DNA from 3 places in the Bradyrhizobium sp. CIR18 genome. Region 2 is predicted to be linked to each of the others. Evidence: riboswitches for the same ligand, from Rfam matches in the RefSeq annotation. Region 2 holds a riboswitch; each other region holds the start of a gene.
The links. Region 2 has a riboswitch for cobalamin ahead of GGD65_RS17850 (energy-coupling factor ABC transporter permease). Riboswitches for the same ligand answer to the same signal wherever they lie in the genome.

Region 1 (4,934 bases), on a different contig from region 2:
GATCGTCGTTTCGGGTGTCGTGACCCTGCTCGCGGCGATCGTCGGCTTTGCCTTTGCGCTCCTGGTCTCCAGCGGCATCACGCGCCCGGTGCGGCTGCTGCTCGCCGGCACCCGCGAGGTCGAGGCCGGCCGCTTCGACAAGACCATCACCGTCTCCACGCAGGACGAGATCGGCGAGCTCGCCGCGGCCTTCAACCGCATGACCGAGCAGCTCAGGCACAACGAGCGCATCCGCGAGACCTTTGGCCGCTACATCGATCCCAAGGTGGTGCAGGGGCTGATCGATCGGCCCGAGGTCGCGATCGACGGCGAGCGCCGGGTCATGACCATCATGTTCTGCGACATGAGCGGCTTCACGTCGATGAGCGAGGGTATGACCCCGCGTGGCCTCGTCAGGGTGATGAACCACTATTTCACGGTGATGTCCGGACCGATCAGGAGCAATCGCGGCATCATCGACAAATATATCGGCGACGCCATCATGTCCTATTGGGGCCCGCCCTTCATCGAGGAGGACGAGCAGGCGCTCCTGGCCGGCATCGCCGCAACCGAGATGGTCGACCAGGTGCCCGCGCTGCAGAAGCAGCTGCCCGACCTGCTCGGCATCCGCGCCATGCCGGCGCCGTGTGACCTGCGGATCGGCATCGCCACCGGCGAGGTCCTGACCGGCAGCATCGGCTCCGAGCTGATGATGAGCTTCACCGTGATGGGCGATGCCGTGAACCTGGCGTCGCGGCTGGAGGCCGTCAACAAGGTCTACGGCACCCGCATCCTGATCTCGCAGGCAACTGCTGATGCGATCGGCTCGCGGCTCGAGCTGCGCGAGATCGATCGTCTCGCGGTCGCGGGGCAGAGCGCGCCGCAGCCGATCTTCGAGGTGATGGCGCGGGCGGGCGCGCTCACCGCCGCGCAGGACAGCCTGCGCACGCATTATGCCGAAGCGCTCGCCGCCTATCGGGCCCGCCGCTTCGACGAGGCGCGCGCGGCCTTCAACGCCGCGCTCGAAGCCGTCCCCGGCGACGGCCCCTCGCGCACGATGCTCGGCCGCATCGCGCAATTCGAGGCCAAGCCGCCGGAAGAGGGGTGGGACGGCGCCTGGCGCCTGGAGCAGAAATAGCCGTTTTTGTTGGGTCGGCCCGCCCTGTCCGGAAAAAACGTTTCTACTCGATAACGATGTTCGCCGTGACCTATTTCCCGGGCTTAGGTTGGATGTCCTTGAGGCGTTTGACGGGGACACGCCGATGACGGAACTTCAGGACAGGCTGGAACGGTTCGAGACGCTCACCGCCGAATGCGAGCTGATCGCCAAGCTCGCCACCGACAGCACCAAGCGCGAGTTCTATCTGAAACTCTCGGAACAGTACCGTCAGCTGGCGGTGGACATGCGGCAGGCGATCGCGACCAAGGCTGCGGCCTGACGCCGGCTGCAATCCGTTCTTAAGGTTTGGCGCGCATCCTTGACGTCGCGAGCGATCGCTCGTGGTGGAAAGGCCGGGGTTCGCTGCAATGCAGCGCACCTCGCGAGTGTCATTTGCCATGCTTGACAGGGCAATCACATGCGCCTCGTTGCCGTGATCATAGTCGCGCTCATGACGGCGGCCTGCGACCAGGAGCAGGATATCACCGGCTCGACGCCGACCTGCCCGATGCGGAACTACAGCTACAATCCCCGCGACATGAACCAGTGCGTCAGTGCGTGCAAATCGTGCGATCGTGGCACCACGGTCACCTGCACCACCTCCTGCACCCTCAAGGGCGCGCGCTGAGGCTACCGCTTTCTCCGGCGCACCCAGCGGCGGTGCTAGGGCACCGGAACGATTCACTTGGGTTAATCATTGAAGCAGGTGGGCAGGACGCGGAGTCCGATGGAAATGGGTATGCTCGATCCCGGTCGATTTCTGGTGTCGTGCTCGCATTGTGATGCCTGGCCGATGGCGGCCAATGTGAAGCGGTCGAGCTGGTCGGCGTCCCCGCACGAGGTCCGCTTTGTCTGCACGCGCTGTCGTCGCGAGGAGACCGCGATCGTCTCGGCCTCCGGCGAATTGACCCCGATCAAGCGCGTCGACGTTCCGCCGCGCGACGTCGCTGTCGCCTGGGCCCAGGCGCAACGTGTGCGAGGGCGGACCTGAGCGCCCGGCATCGACCGGTCGATTGACTCCCGGGGCCAACGGCTCGTAAATGATCGGCGACGGTTCTCCTCAGGGAGATCAAAAGGGAATGTGGTGCGGGATTGTCCCAACGCAGGGATCTGTCTCAACGCCACGGCTGCCCCCGCAACTGTAAGCGGTGAATCTTTCGTCTCATGCCACTGGGAAACTCGGTCCTGGGAAGGCGACGCAAGGTCACGACCCGCGAGCCAGGAGACCTGCCGTCAGCCGTGGTCACACGCGAAGATGTCGGTCGGGGAGTACAGACATTAGCTTCACCGGAGCAATCCATCGCTCTGCCGTGAAACCTCGTTCGCTGTGACGTGCCACTGACGTCATACCGAGGTTACAATTGTGTCCCGTCTCGTCTCTGCCGCCAGGCGCCTTGCCGCCGGCCTGCTCGCATCCGTTTCCTTCCATTCGCTCGATCTGTCCTCCGCCTTCGCCCAGCACGAGCTTGCCGAGCAATTGCCGCCGATCGAAGTGATGCATCACGACGATCACAACCGCACGCGGGCGAGGGCGATCGGTGACGGCGAGGCGACTCGGCAGCGGGCGAGGACGAATGTCGCGCCGGCAGGCAATGGCGCCGGCTCATCCGGCTCCGGCGGTAAGGCTGCCGCCGGCAACGGCGGCATCGTCGGGGCCGCCACGACCGTCATCACGGCCGCGGATATCGCGCATTCGCCATCGCAGACGCTTGCCGAGATCATCGCGATGCAGACGCCGGGGGCCCAACTCACGACGCTCTATGGCGGCCAGATCGGCGCCAAGACCAGCGTGGACCTGCGTGGCTTCGGCGCCTTTGCCACCGCCAACACGCTGGTGCTGGTCAACGGACGACGGTTGAACGACGTCGACATGGCGCAGGTGGACCTCTCCACCATCCCGCTCAATTCGATCGAACGCATCGAGGTCACGCGGGGAAATTCCGGCGCGGTGCTCTACGGCGACAACGCGGTCGGCGGTGTGATCAACATCGTTACCAAAAATGGCGTCGGCGGACCGCCCGTGACCGCGCGCATCGAGGCCGGCTTCGGCTCGTTCAACACCAGGCTCGGCAATGTCTCGACCTCGCTCAATTCCGGTCCGTGGTCGACCTCGTTCTACGGCAATACGGTCAGGACCGATGGCTACCGCGACAACAATCGCTATTCGCAGCAGAACGGCGTCGGCAATCTCAACTACACGACGCCGGGCCTGAGTGCTTTTCTCACCGTCACCGGCGACAATCAGGAGCTGCGACTGCCGGGCGGCCGCACCGTCGATCCCTCCATCGGCCTCGACGAGCTCAGGGCCAACCGGCGAGGGACCAGCACGCCGTTCAACTACGCCAACCAGCAGGGTTTTGGTGCGACCGCGGGCTTCACCAAGACCCTGGTCAACGGCGTCGATCTCATTGTCGACGGCGGCGTGCGCGACAAGAAGCAGCAGAGTGCGTTCTTTTCCACCCCGACGCCGGTTCCGGCTTTCTTCACGTCAACCTATGTCGGTTCCCATCTGACGAATTGGTCGATCACGCCGCGGCTCAGCGTGAAGAGCCTGCTGCTCGGCATGCCGTCGCAGCTCCTGAGCGGCATCGACTATTACGATGCGAGCTTTGAGCAGAACCGCGGCGCGGGGCAGGGGCTCTCCCCCTGGCACAATTACGACCTCAGGCAGCAGACGGTTGCGGGTTATGTCCAGCACACATTGGGAATCGCGCCCGCGACCGACATCTCCTACGGCGCGCGTGTGCAGAACGTCAGACTTGCGGCACGCGACAATTTCGACCCGGTAGCTCCTTTCAACGCCGACATCGGCGCGCTGCCGCTGACGAGCAACGAGACCCAATATGCGCTGCATCTCGGGGCCGAGCATCGCCTCAACGACCAGGTCTCACTGTTCGGCCGCATTGCGCGCGCGTTCCGCACGCCTGATGTCGACGAGCGCCTGTCCTCGGGGCCTTCCTTCGATCCCTTGACCTTCGCTGCGATCCCGCAAACGTTCCAGCTCAAGACCCAGACCTCTGGGGATATCGAGGGCGGTGTTCGCATCAAGGGAGGCGGATTGCAGCTGCAGAGTAGTCTCTATCTGATGGATCTCACCAACGAGGTCCATTTCAATCCGGTCCTGTTCTACAACACCAATCTCGATCCGACCCGCCGCTACGGCTCGGAGACCAGCCTGTCCTATCGCGTCAACGATGCCCTGCTGCTGCGCTCCGGCGTGGCCTACACCCGCGCGGTCTTCCGCGAAGGCATCTGGGCCGGCAACGACGTGCCGCTGGTGTCGCGCTACACGGCGAGTGCGGGCATCACCTGGAACATCTGGCAGAATTACGTGGTGCTCGATGCCACCGCGCGCTTCTGGAGCGAGCGACGCATGGACAACGACCAGGCGGGCACCCAGAAGCCGATTCCCGCCAACGGCACGATCGATCTCAAGCTCAGCGGCCAGGTTGAGCGCTACTTCTGGTCCCTCAGCGTCAACAATGTGCTGAATGCGCTCTACTACGACTACGCCATCGCGAGCACCTTCACGGACGGCCGCTTCAGCGCCTATCCGCTGCCCGGCCGCTCCTATCTGCTCAAGGCCGGTGCAACGTTCTGATTTTCGTCACGCGCCCTAAATGGACTAGAATTCGAAAGAAGGAGATTCAACCATCGCTCTCAGCATCCTGCCGTCTGGTGGCGATCGCTTCCGGCTTCACCCGGTCGCGCCGCGCCTTGCGCCGATATTCTGCTTTGCGCTGCTGACGGCGTCATGCGCGCTCGCAAGTTTTGCGTTCGCCTGCGCCACGCCGTT
Region 2 (4,934 bases):
GCAGGCCCGCCGCGATCGCCGCCGACGTGGTGGTGTTGCCGATCCCCATCTCGCCGAAGATCAAGAGATCGGGCTGATTGGCTTGCGCGCGCGCAACCGCGCGCTGGCCGGCCTCGAACGCATACGCCAACTCGGCGGGTGCGAGCGCGGCTTCAACGCTGAAATCGCGCGTGCCATGGCGCGGCTTGTCGGTGATGACACCCGCCATCGCCTCTGTTGCCAGCGTGCCGGCGTCGACGACGTCCAGGCTCGAGCCAAGCTCGCGCGCCAGCACCGAGATCGCGGCGCCGCCGGAGGCAAAATTCGCCATCATCGCGATGGTCACGGCTTGCGGATAGGCTGAGACGCCCTGCGCGACGATGCCGTGGTCGCCGGCGAAGACAATGATCGGCACCCGTGCGGCACGCGGCTGTTCGGTCGCCTGCAGGCCCGCGAGCTCGATCGCGAGCTGCTCCAGCCGGCCGAGTGCGCCGGTCGGCTTTGTCAATTGCGCCTGCCGCGCGATCGCCGCCTCGCGATGCACGGCGGAGACATCGGGGCAATTTCGGGTGACCCATTCGGGGAGCATGCTGCCTCGCTTACGGCCTGCGCTTGAGAATGTAGCTGTCCATGATCCAGCCATGCCGCTCGCGCGCTTCCTGCCGCGTCGCGACGATGCGCGGGCCAACCTCGGCGAGCACGCCGGACATGACGATCTGGTCGGGCATGCCGAGATAGGCGCCCCAATAGATTTGAATCCCGGCTGGATCAAGCGACTGGAATGCCGTGCCGCCGTCGAGCATTACAACAACGGTATCCACACCGGCCGGCCAGCCGCCTTCACGCAAGCGCCGCCCCGTCGTGACCAGAAAAGGCTCGCCGATGTCGTTGAGCGGCAGCGCATGCGCCGCGCACAGCGCCTGGATCGAGGTGATGCCGGGCACGACCTCGATGTCAGGCAAGGGATTGAGCCGCCGCGCAATGCGCAGCGAGGAGTCGTAGAGCGAGGGATCGCCCCAGATCAGCAGCGCAACCTTGCCCTCGCCTTCGAGATGGTTCGCAATCGCTTTCGACCAAGTCGCGGCAACCGCATCGTGCCAATCGTCCACGCCCTTGCGGTATTCCGCCTCACCTGCATCGCGCACGGGAAGGTCGAATTCAGCGATGGCTGTGTTATCGCTGGTGAGCACATCCGCGCAGATCGTCCGCCTGAGATCGGCGAGATCGGACTTCGCGGCACCCTTGCGCGGGATCAGGACGAGATCGGCGGCGTTGATCGCTTGAACAGCGGCGCGCGTGAGCTGGTCGGGATCGCCGCAACCGATACCTATCAGGGAGAGCGTGAGCATCGCGAACGCGACGGGCGGCCCTGCTGGCCGCCCGTTCGCTTGTCTCTCAGGCCGCGTTATGCAGGCGCGGGGTGACGAGACCGGGCGCGGTGACGCCGCGCAGCGACTTCGCCAGCGCCAGTACCGCGAGATCGGCGAGCGGCTCGATCACGATGACCAGCGCATAGGACGCCGCGAACGTCGCGATGTTGGCGAGGTTGCTCATCGCAAAGCCCGAGCCATAGAGCGCCCAGAACGCCACCCAGGCGATCACGCCGGCCTGGTAGGTCGTCGAGAGCGCCAACGCCTGCCGATACTTCAAATCGACATAGGCGGTGTTGCGCGAGATGATCCGTGTGGCGATCGCCTGGATCGCGAACAGCGGCACCAGCAGCGTCGTGACGTTCATGCCGTATTGCGGGATGTCGACCGGCTCGAAGAATACGCCCTGGAGCAGCAGGCCGAATGCGAGGCCGAAGGCCGCGGGCGCTGCGCCGAACAGCAGGAACAGTGTCGAGCCGAGAATGAAGTGCACCTCGGAGACGCCGACCGGGAAGTGCGGCAGGATCTCGAAGAAGATGAACACAAGGACTGTGGTGGCGAGCGTCCGCGCTGCGAACGACGTGATGCCCTGCTCACGCACGGTCTCCACCGCAAGCTTCAGCGCAACGCCGCCTGCGGCGATGCCGGTTGCGTAACTCAACACGAGCTTGGCGCCCGTCACGACCCCGGGTTCGATATGCATGGCTCAATTCCTTCCTGCCGTCACACCCGACGGCCTTGGCCTCAAAACGTGCAGGGCCGGTCTCCTGGCTCGCGGTTCCCCGGGATTTCCGGCCTTCCCGGACCTTGCGGCCCAGTGGCTGTCGGAGTCCCTCACCGCTTACAGTCGCGGGGGCGGCTGGGTTTTGGGCGCCGCAACTGGGTCCGCCCACCCCCATTCCCGATTATGCTCCGGCGCTTTGCGCCGCGTCGAGCACCATGCCTCTCTTGTGTGCCCCTTTCGCTGAGCCTGCGTCAAGGGGCGAACGGCGGCCAAGGCCGTCATGACGGATAATCCCCCGCCAGCGCCCCAAACAGGATCACGGCGGCCGTCGACGCGGCGCCGCCGCGCGCAAGCTGCTCGGCAAGCTCGGCGATGGTGGTGCGGACCAGCCGTTCGTCGGGGCGGCCGAGGGATTCGGCGAACAGCGCGGGGGTATCCGCAGCGAGGCCGTGCGCGATCAACTTTGCGACAAGCGCGGGGAAGGTGCGCCGGCCCATATAGACCACGGTCGTCGCCTCAGGATCGGCCAGGGCCGCCCAATTCAGATTCGGCGGCAACTCGCCGGTGACATCAGCGCCGGTGACGAATTGCACCCGGCGCGAGGTGTGGCGCCGGGTCAGGGGGATGCCGGCTTGCGCTGCGGCAACGCAGGCCGATGTGACGCCGGGAACGATCTCGTAGCCGATGCCGGCCTCACGCAGCGTCTCCAGCTCCTCCTCGAGCCGGCCGAAAATGCCGGCATCGCCCGACTTGAGCCGAACCACGCGCGCACCTGTTGCGGCATAGTCGACCAGCAGGCGGTTGACGTGGTGCTGCTTGGTCGAGGGACGCCCTGCCCGTTTCCCCACCGCGACGAGATTGGCGCCGGGCCGGGCGAGATCAAGGATCGCGCCGGAGGCGAGATCGTCATAGAGCACGACGTCGGCCTCGCGCAGCCGCGCGGCGCCCTTGAGCGTGAGAAGCTCGGGGTCGCCGGGTCCGGCGGAGATGAAGGAGACGAATCCGCTCACCGGTCCTCCGCGATCAGATGAAAGAACGTGCCGGTGGCGTGGCCGCGCTGCGAGCCGGTCTCGGCAATGACCGCGCCGGTTGCATCGTGCACGACTGCCAACGGCGTATCAGGCTGGGCAAGAATGGTCGAATAGTGGAACTCATGGCCGCGCAGACGTGCACTGGGGCGATGTCCCGGCATCGGCGCGGCCAGCGTCGCGAGACGATAACCGAGATGCATGCGACGTTTGGCAAAGCTGGTCTCGAGGCCAAGCAGGCCTGTCATCTCATGGCGAACACCGTCCGCATCGGTCAAAGCGGTTCCCAGCACCATATAGCCTCCGCATTCGCCGTGCACCGGTCGCGTTTCGGCGAAGGCGCGCAGGCCGCTGCGAAAACGCGCATTGGCCGCGATCTTGCCGGCATGCAGCTCGGGATAACCGCCGGGCAGCCAGCACACATCGGCGCTCGCGTCGGGCGCTTCATCGGAGAGCGGCGAGAATGTCGAGATCTCCGCGCCCGCCCCGCGCCAGGCTTCCAGCATGTGCGGATAGACGAAAGAGAACGCCGCATCGCGCGCGAGCGCGATGCGCTGGCCCGGCGGCGTCACGTTCAGCCCATTCGCGGCGGGTTGTGGTGTCCAGGACGCAGCCGATCGCAGCACCGCATCGAGATCGACATGCTCGGCAACGAAGCGCGCGGCCTCGTCGATCAGCTTGCCGATCTCGGCCTGCTCCTCGGCCTGCACCAGGCCGAGATGCCGCTTCGGCAGGCTGATCTCGGCATGGCGCGGCAGCGCGCCGAACACGGCAATGCCGGCGTCGTTGAGCGCACGCCGCACGAGGTCTTCGTGGCGCGGGCTGGCAACGCGGTTGAGCACGACGCCGGCGAGCCGTACGCCGGGGCGATAATCACGAAGACCCGCGGCGATCGCCGCCGCGGTCTGCGCTTGTCCGGAAGGATCGATCACCAGCACCACCGGCCAGCCCAGCATCTCCGCAATGTCGGCGGTGGCACCGGTGCCGGAAACACCGGGCGCGGCGACGCCGTCGAACAGGCCCATCGATCCCTCGGCAAGCACGACATCGGCGTCCGCGCCGCGGCTGACGAGATGCGAGATCGCCCCGCGATCCATCGCCCAGCTATCGACGTTGACGGAAGCGCGCCCCGTGGCGGCGGCGTGGAAGGCGGGATCGATGTAATCGGGACCGCTCTTGAAGCATTGCACGTTCAATCCGCGATGGCGCCAGGCGCGCGCGAGCGCCAGCGTCAGCGTGGTCTTGCCGACGCCGGAGGCCGGTGCGGAGATGACGAGGCCTGCCGCCATCACGAGCCCTCCGGAAAACGCGGCTCGGCGCCGACCGGCCGATAGCGGCGATCGTAATCGGCGGCGTAAAGGCGGCTCTCGTCGAAATCCGCAGCGCCGAGCGTCTTGCCGACCAGAATGATCGCGGTGCGCTCCATCTCGGTGCCGACGGCAGCATCGAGCGTCGCCAGCGTGGCGCGGACGATGCGCTGATCCGGCCAGCTCGCGCGCCAGACGATCGCGACCGGGCAATCCGCGCCATAATGCGGCGCGAGCTCGGCGACGACCTTGTCGAGCAGATGGATCGACAGATGAATCGCGAGCACCGCGCCGGTCGCGGCGAAGGCGGCAAGCTTCTCGCCCTCCGGCATCGCGCTGGCGCGGCCCGGCGTGCGCGTCAGCACGACTGTCTGGGCAAGGCCCGGCAGCGTCAGCTCGACCTCGAGCGCTGCCGCTGCGGCCGAGAAGGACGGCACACCAGGCGTCACAGTGAACGGAATGCCAAGTGCGCGCAGGCGGCGGAGCTGCTCGCCCATCGCCGACCAGATCGAGAGATCGCCCGAAT
Region 3 (4,934 bases), on a different contig from region 2:
CCTCCGTGGCTTCGTTGTATACGCACCGAGCGAGGGGTAAGCCGCCCGCGTGTTCGGAGGATCGCGAGTGCCATCCTGATGCCATTCGGTGCGAGGCCTCGATCCACAACATGGTTGCCCCATCGCGGCACTCGGGCGGGGTAGCTCTGGTGCAGTTTAGCCGACTCAAGCTACAAATCATTCGCAACGATCTCACTACACAATGGGAATGAAATGGTTGCAGCCCCCCGGGATTTTCCGGTCTCTTCCAAGGCGCTTGAAGTGGATGGTCGACTCAGAGCCGAATTCGCAACCAGAGACGGCGCCAGGGCACAGGCGGAGCAGAACTAAAGAGGCGTTTTCCCACGCTTCAAATCCGGATCTTTGACGCGCAGACGAATGCGCGCGAGGAAATCTAGCGCCGACTCAGTTCGGTCCTCGAAGCCGCGCGCACGGCTCCGCGGCTCTCGCCGGGGGCACTCGGAAAAGGGGTCGGTGCTCAGAGGGCACTGCCGGCCCACTAACACTGCCCGATTACCGTCTTAACGCGTTTCGTCGCAGCACTCGATCCCGCGTGCCGCCTCGGCGTCGGCATGCATACGCTCTTGCGGGTGCCAGTCAGTCGCGCGATGGGCGGCGCGCACGCCGGATCGGGCTTGGGCCCGAGGCATCTTCAGGCCCGGTCCCTTGAAGAGTGGCATGGAGGAGCTGGTTCCCTCGCGGATTGGTGTCCTCCCACCGCGTCGGGCGCGCTGGGGGCCAAATCTCGCCAGCTGGAACGCGCCGCTGAGCTCGACTACTCGCAGAAGGAATCGGAAGTAATCGTGCTGCCCGACTTTTTCCTGACGGGCTGAAAGCTGCAGGAAAGGCTCGCGACTGCTGAAGGCGTAAACACCGACATTCTAGAGCTAATATGTCTGCAGTTGCTCAGACGTTCGGCCGTAAAGGAGCTACGGCGCGATCTTGCTCTGCGCGACCATTTTACCGAGGGCCTTCGCTCCCCTCTAACTCTTCCTGTTCCTTTGGCTCCATGCGAGCGAACCAGGAGCCAGGAGGAAAGGCCGCGATACGCTTGGCAAAGGAGGATTGCGGCTCCCAATCTTGCCCTTCGCTCTTCTCGAAAGTGATGACCCCGTTGTGTGTAAAAAAACGGGGGCCTGGGATATTACAGTTCACTAAAAGCAAAACGCGCCACAGATCACCTTTCTCGGTCGGCTTGTCATTCTGCTTCGGCAAGTAGTCCACCCCAACAGGTTCGACGATAGTGCAGCGGCCCTGCCGCAGAAGATCGCCGAGCCGGCCTTGCATGGTCGTCACAAAGTTGAAGTTGCTCGGATCATGCAGAAAGCCAAGATTTGCGTCCCTTTCGCCGTCCTTGACTTCACTGGCGATCAACGAGAGCGCCAGGGCGCGCCAGCCCAATTCCATCGGTTTGGCATAGGTCGACGCAAGTTGAATCGTGCCGTCGAGCGCGACCTTCCAAGTGATAACGTACTGTTCGTCTGATGTATCGACGCGGTGCCTGGTCCACGAAACGAAAACATAGTCATTGTCGTCAAGTTCAGCGACGCCCCACATTCGAGGGACGAACTGCGCCACCTTCGAGACATTGGAGATAATTTGTTCTATTGTCTCGCCGTCTTGCGCTCGCCACGTTGACTTGAATCTTTCGATAAGGGGGCTCTCGTTGGCGCGAACACTGTTGCTCGTCGCAGCCAGCCCGGCCAGGCAGATCAGGGATTGACCGAGACAAAACCATAACGCGCGTCTTCCAGACATTTTCCTCATAACTGTCGGCCTATCTGCTTTCATCCATACGTCATAAAGCGGGGCAACCTTTAACCTGTTATACGCGAGCGCAAGAAGTTAGCGGCGACGCGGCGGGGAGTCCGATGGTGTCCCGTGCGAGCAGGCGCTCCCCTCTATGTCACGCGCCGCTAACTTCGCTGCCGGCGACAGCCTCAATTTGCTGTGCTGGACTTGCCCAGCAGGAGGAGACTGGGCATGCCGAAGTCTTGCATTCTTCGTGCCAGGTAATCGGCGGCAATTCACACCGCTTTTGTGTCCTCTTTGTCGACTTTCCGACTGGCCCAGGTCTCGATGTTCCTTTCAGCGCTATCCAGCGCGGCTTATGCATCCTCGTCTCGCGACGGTTTGGTTCGGTATCGTTGCCAGAATGTGCGTTTCGATCTCTGCCATGCGTTTGGGCATTTGCGGCCAATGGGCCATGGTGCGTTTGGCGCTCCCTTCGCGCCACGCGGCGCTTCGAGAACAGCCTCAGTCCGGAGCGCTTTGCACTCGACGGCCAACGACGCGAAGCCGATCTTCACCGCCGAGCATTTGGAGTCTTGCTGAACCGCAAATCAACGTGCTGGCAGGGTATGTAGCTGGCTTCCCAGCTTGGGCCTATTCAACACGGATCCTGTTGGCCGAGAAGGTGGCTGGATGGTGGACGTGCTCAAAGAACCGCTGGGAAGCCGGGACGCGCATCAAATGCGTTCTGCTCGAGGCAGCAGTCCCGACCGCGCAAGTCGCATTTGTCCCTTCCACCGATCGGGCATGCGGCAAAGGGAGCAGCTGCGATGGTCATTCCAATATCGCTGACTGGAGAGCGCTTCTACGTCGACTCAACGATAAGATGCACGGTCATTCGCGTAGCGGATATCGCAGCACCAGCTTGAGACATAATCTGAGAGGTTGACGGAAGACTTCTCTTGCCGATAATCCAAGTCGTCGAGGTTCTCCGGTTCCCATTTGATCCGGAGCTAAGAGGGAAGCCGGTGACAATGCCGGCGCTGCCCCCGCAACTGTGAGCGGCAAGCCGCTGTCCAACGACGTCACTGAAGCCTGCGCGGCTTCGGGAAGGCCGGACAGAAGCGATGACCCGCGAGCCAGGAGACCTGCCCCGACAATATATTTGTCCACGGGGCGGGGTGTCCCGGTGGTGCGCCAAGCAGCCGTCGCACCGCGCGACTTCCCCTGCCTGCGTCCGCCATGGCCTTTGCCCCCAACATGGGGTTCACGCTATGACTCTTCTCTCCCTTCCGGTTGCCACCCTCGGAACGCCACGCATCGGTCCAAGGCGCGAGCTCAAACTCGCTCTCGAAAGCTACTGGGCCGGAAAAAGCAGCGAACAGCAGTTGCTCGAGGACGCAGCTGGCCTGCGTGCCGCGAACTGGGCTCGTCAGAAATCTATCGGCGTCACGGTTATTCCATCGAACGATTTCTCGCTGTATGATCAGGTGCTCGACACAAGTGTCATGGTTGGCGCCATCCCGGAGATCTACGCCTCGAAAGCCGAATCCGTTTCGCTCAAGACGTACTTCGCCATGGCCCGCGGGTCACAATGCGACGATCAGGATGCGAGTTGCGGTCACGGACCGCGCGGATTTGGCGCACCCGCGCAGGAGATGACCAAGTGGTTCGACACCAACTACCACTACATGGTCCCCGAGTTTCACAGGGGACAGACTTTCAGGCTATGCTCTCGCAAGCCGATCGAGGAGTATGAGGAAGCCAAGGCCCTTGGCTTTCAGACCCGCCCTGTCCTGATCGGGCCGGTCACATTCCTAAAGCTCGGCAAGAGTCCCGATCCTGCGTTCCAGCCACTCTCACTACTGGATGAATTGATACCGGCCTATATCGAGGTTCTGCAGGAATTGGCCAAACGTGGGGCAAATTGGGTTCAGTTCGACGAGCCCTGCCTGGTTCTTGATCTGGATGAGAGGGCGCGACAATCTTTGCGACATGCCTATGACCGGCTCGCCAAGGAGGGGCCGGCCATCAAGATCTTAGTCGCCAGCTATTTCGGCGATCTCGGGGACAATCTGGACACCGCCTTGAGCCTGCCAGTCGCCGGACTGCACCTCGATCTGGTTCGAGCGCCACAGTTGTTGGACCAGATCATCGCTGGCGGCCGAAGTGATCTAGTCATGTCACTCGGTGTCGTCGACGGCCGGAATGTATGGCGGTCGAATTTGTCGTCGCTGCGCCAGCGGCTCGAACCCGCGATTGCGAAGCTCGGCAAGGATCGTGTACAGATTGCCCCATCCTGCTCGCTGCTTCATGTGCCGATTGATGTTGAACTCGAAACCGGGCTCGCTTCCGACGTCAAGAGCTGGCTTGCTTTCGCGGTCCAGAAGATGCGAGAGCTCGCGAACCTGGCGCGGGCACTCGCAGGCGACCAGAATGTTGCGCTAGCTCTTGCCGAGTCGGAATGTGCCGCGACTGTCCGCCGGACTTCGCCAAAAATCCATGATGCCAATGTCGCTGTCCGGATGAAAGCGATCGATCAGACCATGCGTCGGCGCGCGAGCCCATCTGCCCGTCGTGCCGAGATCCAAAGCAATCGTTTCGGACTACCGGCTTTTCCAACCACGACGATCGGATCGTTTCCGCAGACCAAAGAGGTCCGGAATGCCCGTGCGGCGCATGCCCGAGGCGCTATGAGCGACGAGCAATACGACAGGTTCCTCAAGGAGGAGACGGCGCGCGTCGTACGCTGGCAGGAGGACATCGGTCTCGATGTCCTCGTGCACGGCGAGTTCGAGCGCAATGACATGGTGCAGTACTTCGGTGAGCAACTCGCCGGCTTCGCATTTACCAGGAATGGATGGGTGCAGTCCTACGGATCGCGCTACGTCCGGCCACCGATCCTGTTTGGCGATGTAGTGCGGTCGAAGCCTATCACCGTAGGCTGGTGGCGCTACGCGCAATCACTAACGAGGAAGCCGATGAAGGCGATGTTGACCGGACCGGTGACGATCTTGAACTGGTCCTTTGTTCGCGATGATATTCCCAGAAGCGAGGTCTGCCGCCAGATTGCGCTCGCGATCCGAGACGAAGTCCGCGATCTCGAGAATGCTGGTGCGACCATGATTCAGATCGACGAAGCTGCACTTCGCGAAGGATTGCCGTTGCGTCGGTCGGAGTGGACCGCCTATCTCGATTGGGCC

Region 1: another riboswitch for cobalamin. It lies ahead of GGD65_RS02960 (TonB-dependent receptor domain-containing protein); the one in region 2 lies ahead of GGD65_RS17850 (energy-coupling factor ABC transporter permease).
Region 3: another riboswitch for cobalamin. It lies ahead of metE (5-methyltetrahydropteroyltriglutamate--homocysteine S-methyltransferase); the one in region 2 lies ahead of GGD65_RS17850 (energy-coupling factor ABC transporter permease).

What each region holds. Positions count from the first base shown of each region.
Region 1 covers NZ_JACIHF010000001.1:600,729-605,662, reverse strand. The annotation lists gene GGD65_RS02980 (adenylate/guanylate cyclase domain-containing protein) at 1-1,117, shown strand, start outside; gene GGD65_RS02975 (hypothetical protein) at 1,242-1,418, shown strand; gene GGD65_RS02970 (hypothetical protein) at 1,557-1,766, shown strand; gene GGD65_RS02965 (hypothetical protein) at 1,866-2,129, shown strand; cobalamin riboswitch at 2,173-2,388, shown strand; gene GGD65_RS02960 (TonB-dependent receptor domain-containing protein) at 2,502-4,739, shown strand; gene GGD65_RS02955 (hypothetical protein) at 4,792-4,934, shown strand, end outside.
Region 2 covers NZ_JACIHF010000004.1:443,760-448,693, forward strand. The annotation lists gene cobT (nicotinate-nucleotide--dimethylbenzimidazole phosphoribosyltransferase) at 1-568, opposite strand, end outside; gene cobF (precorrin-6A synthase (deacetylating)) at 579-1,328, opposite strand; gene GGD65_RS17850 (energy-coupling factor ABC transporter permease) at 1,375-2,052, opposite strand; cobalamin riboswitch at 2,089-2,306, opposite strand; gene cobA (uroporphyrinogen-III C-methyltransferase) at 2,352-3,083, opposite strand; gene GGD65_RS17860 (cobyrinate a,c-diamide synthase) at 3,080-4,390, opposite strand; gene cobM (precorrin-4 C(11)-methyltransferase) at 4,390-4,934, opposite strand, start outside.
Region 3 covers NZ_JACIHF010000025.1:21,421-26,354, forward strand. The annotation lists gene GGD65_RS38100 (nodulate formation efficiency C protein) at 961-1,758, opposite strand; cobalamin riboswitch at 2,699-2,902, shown strand; gene metE (5-methyltetrahydropteroyltriglutamate--homocysteine S-methyltransferase) at 3,006-4,934, shown strand, end outside.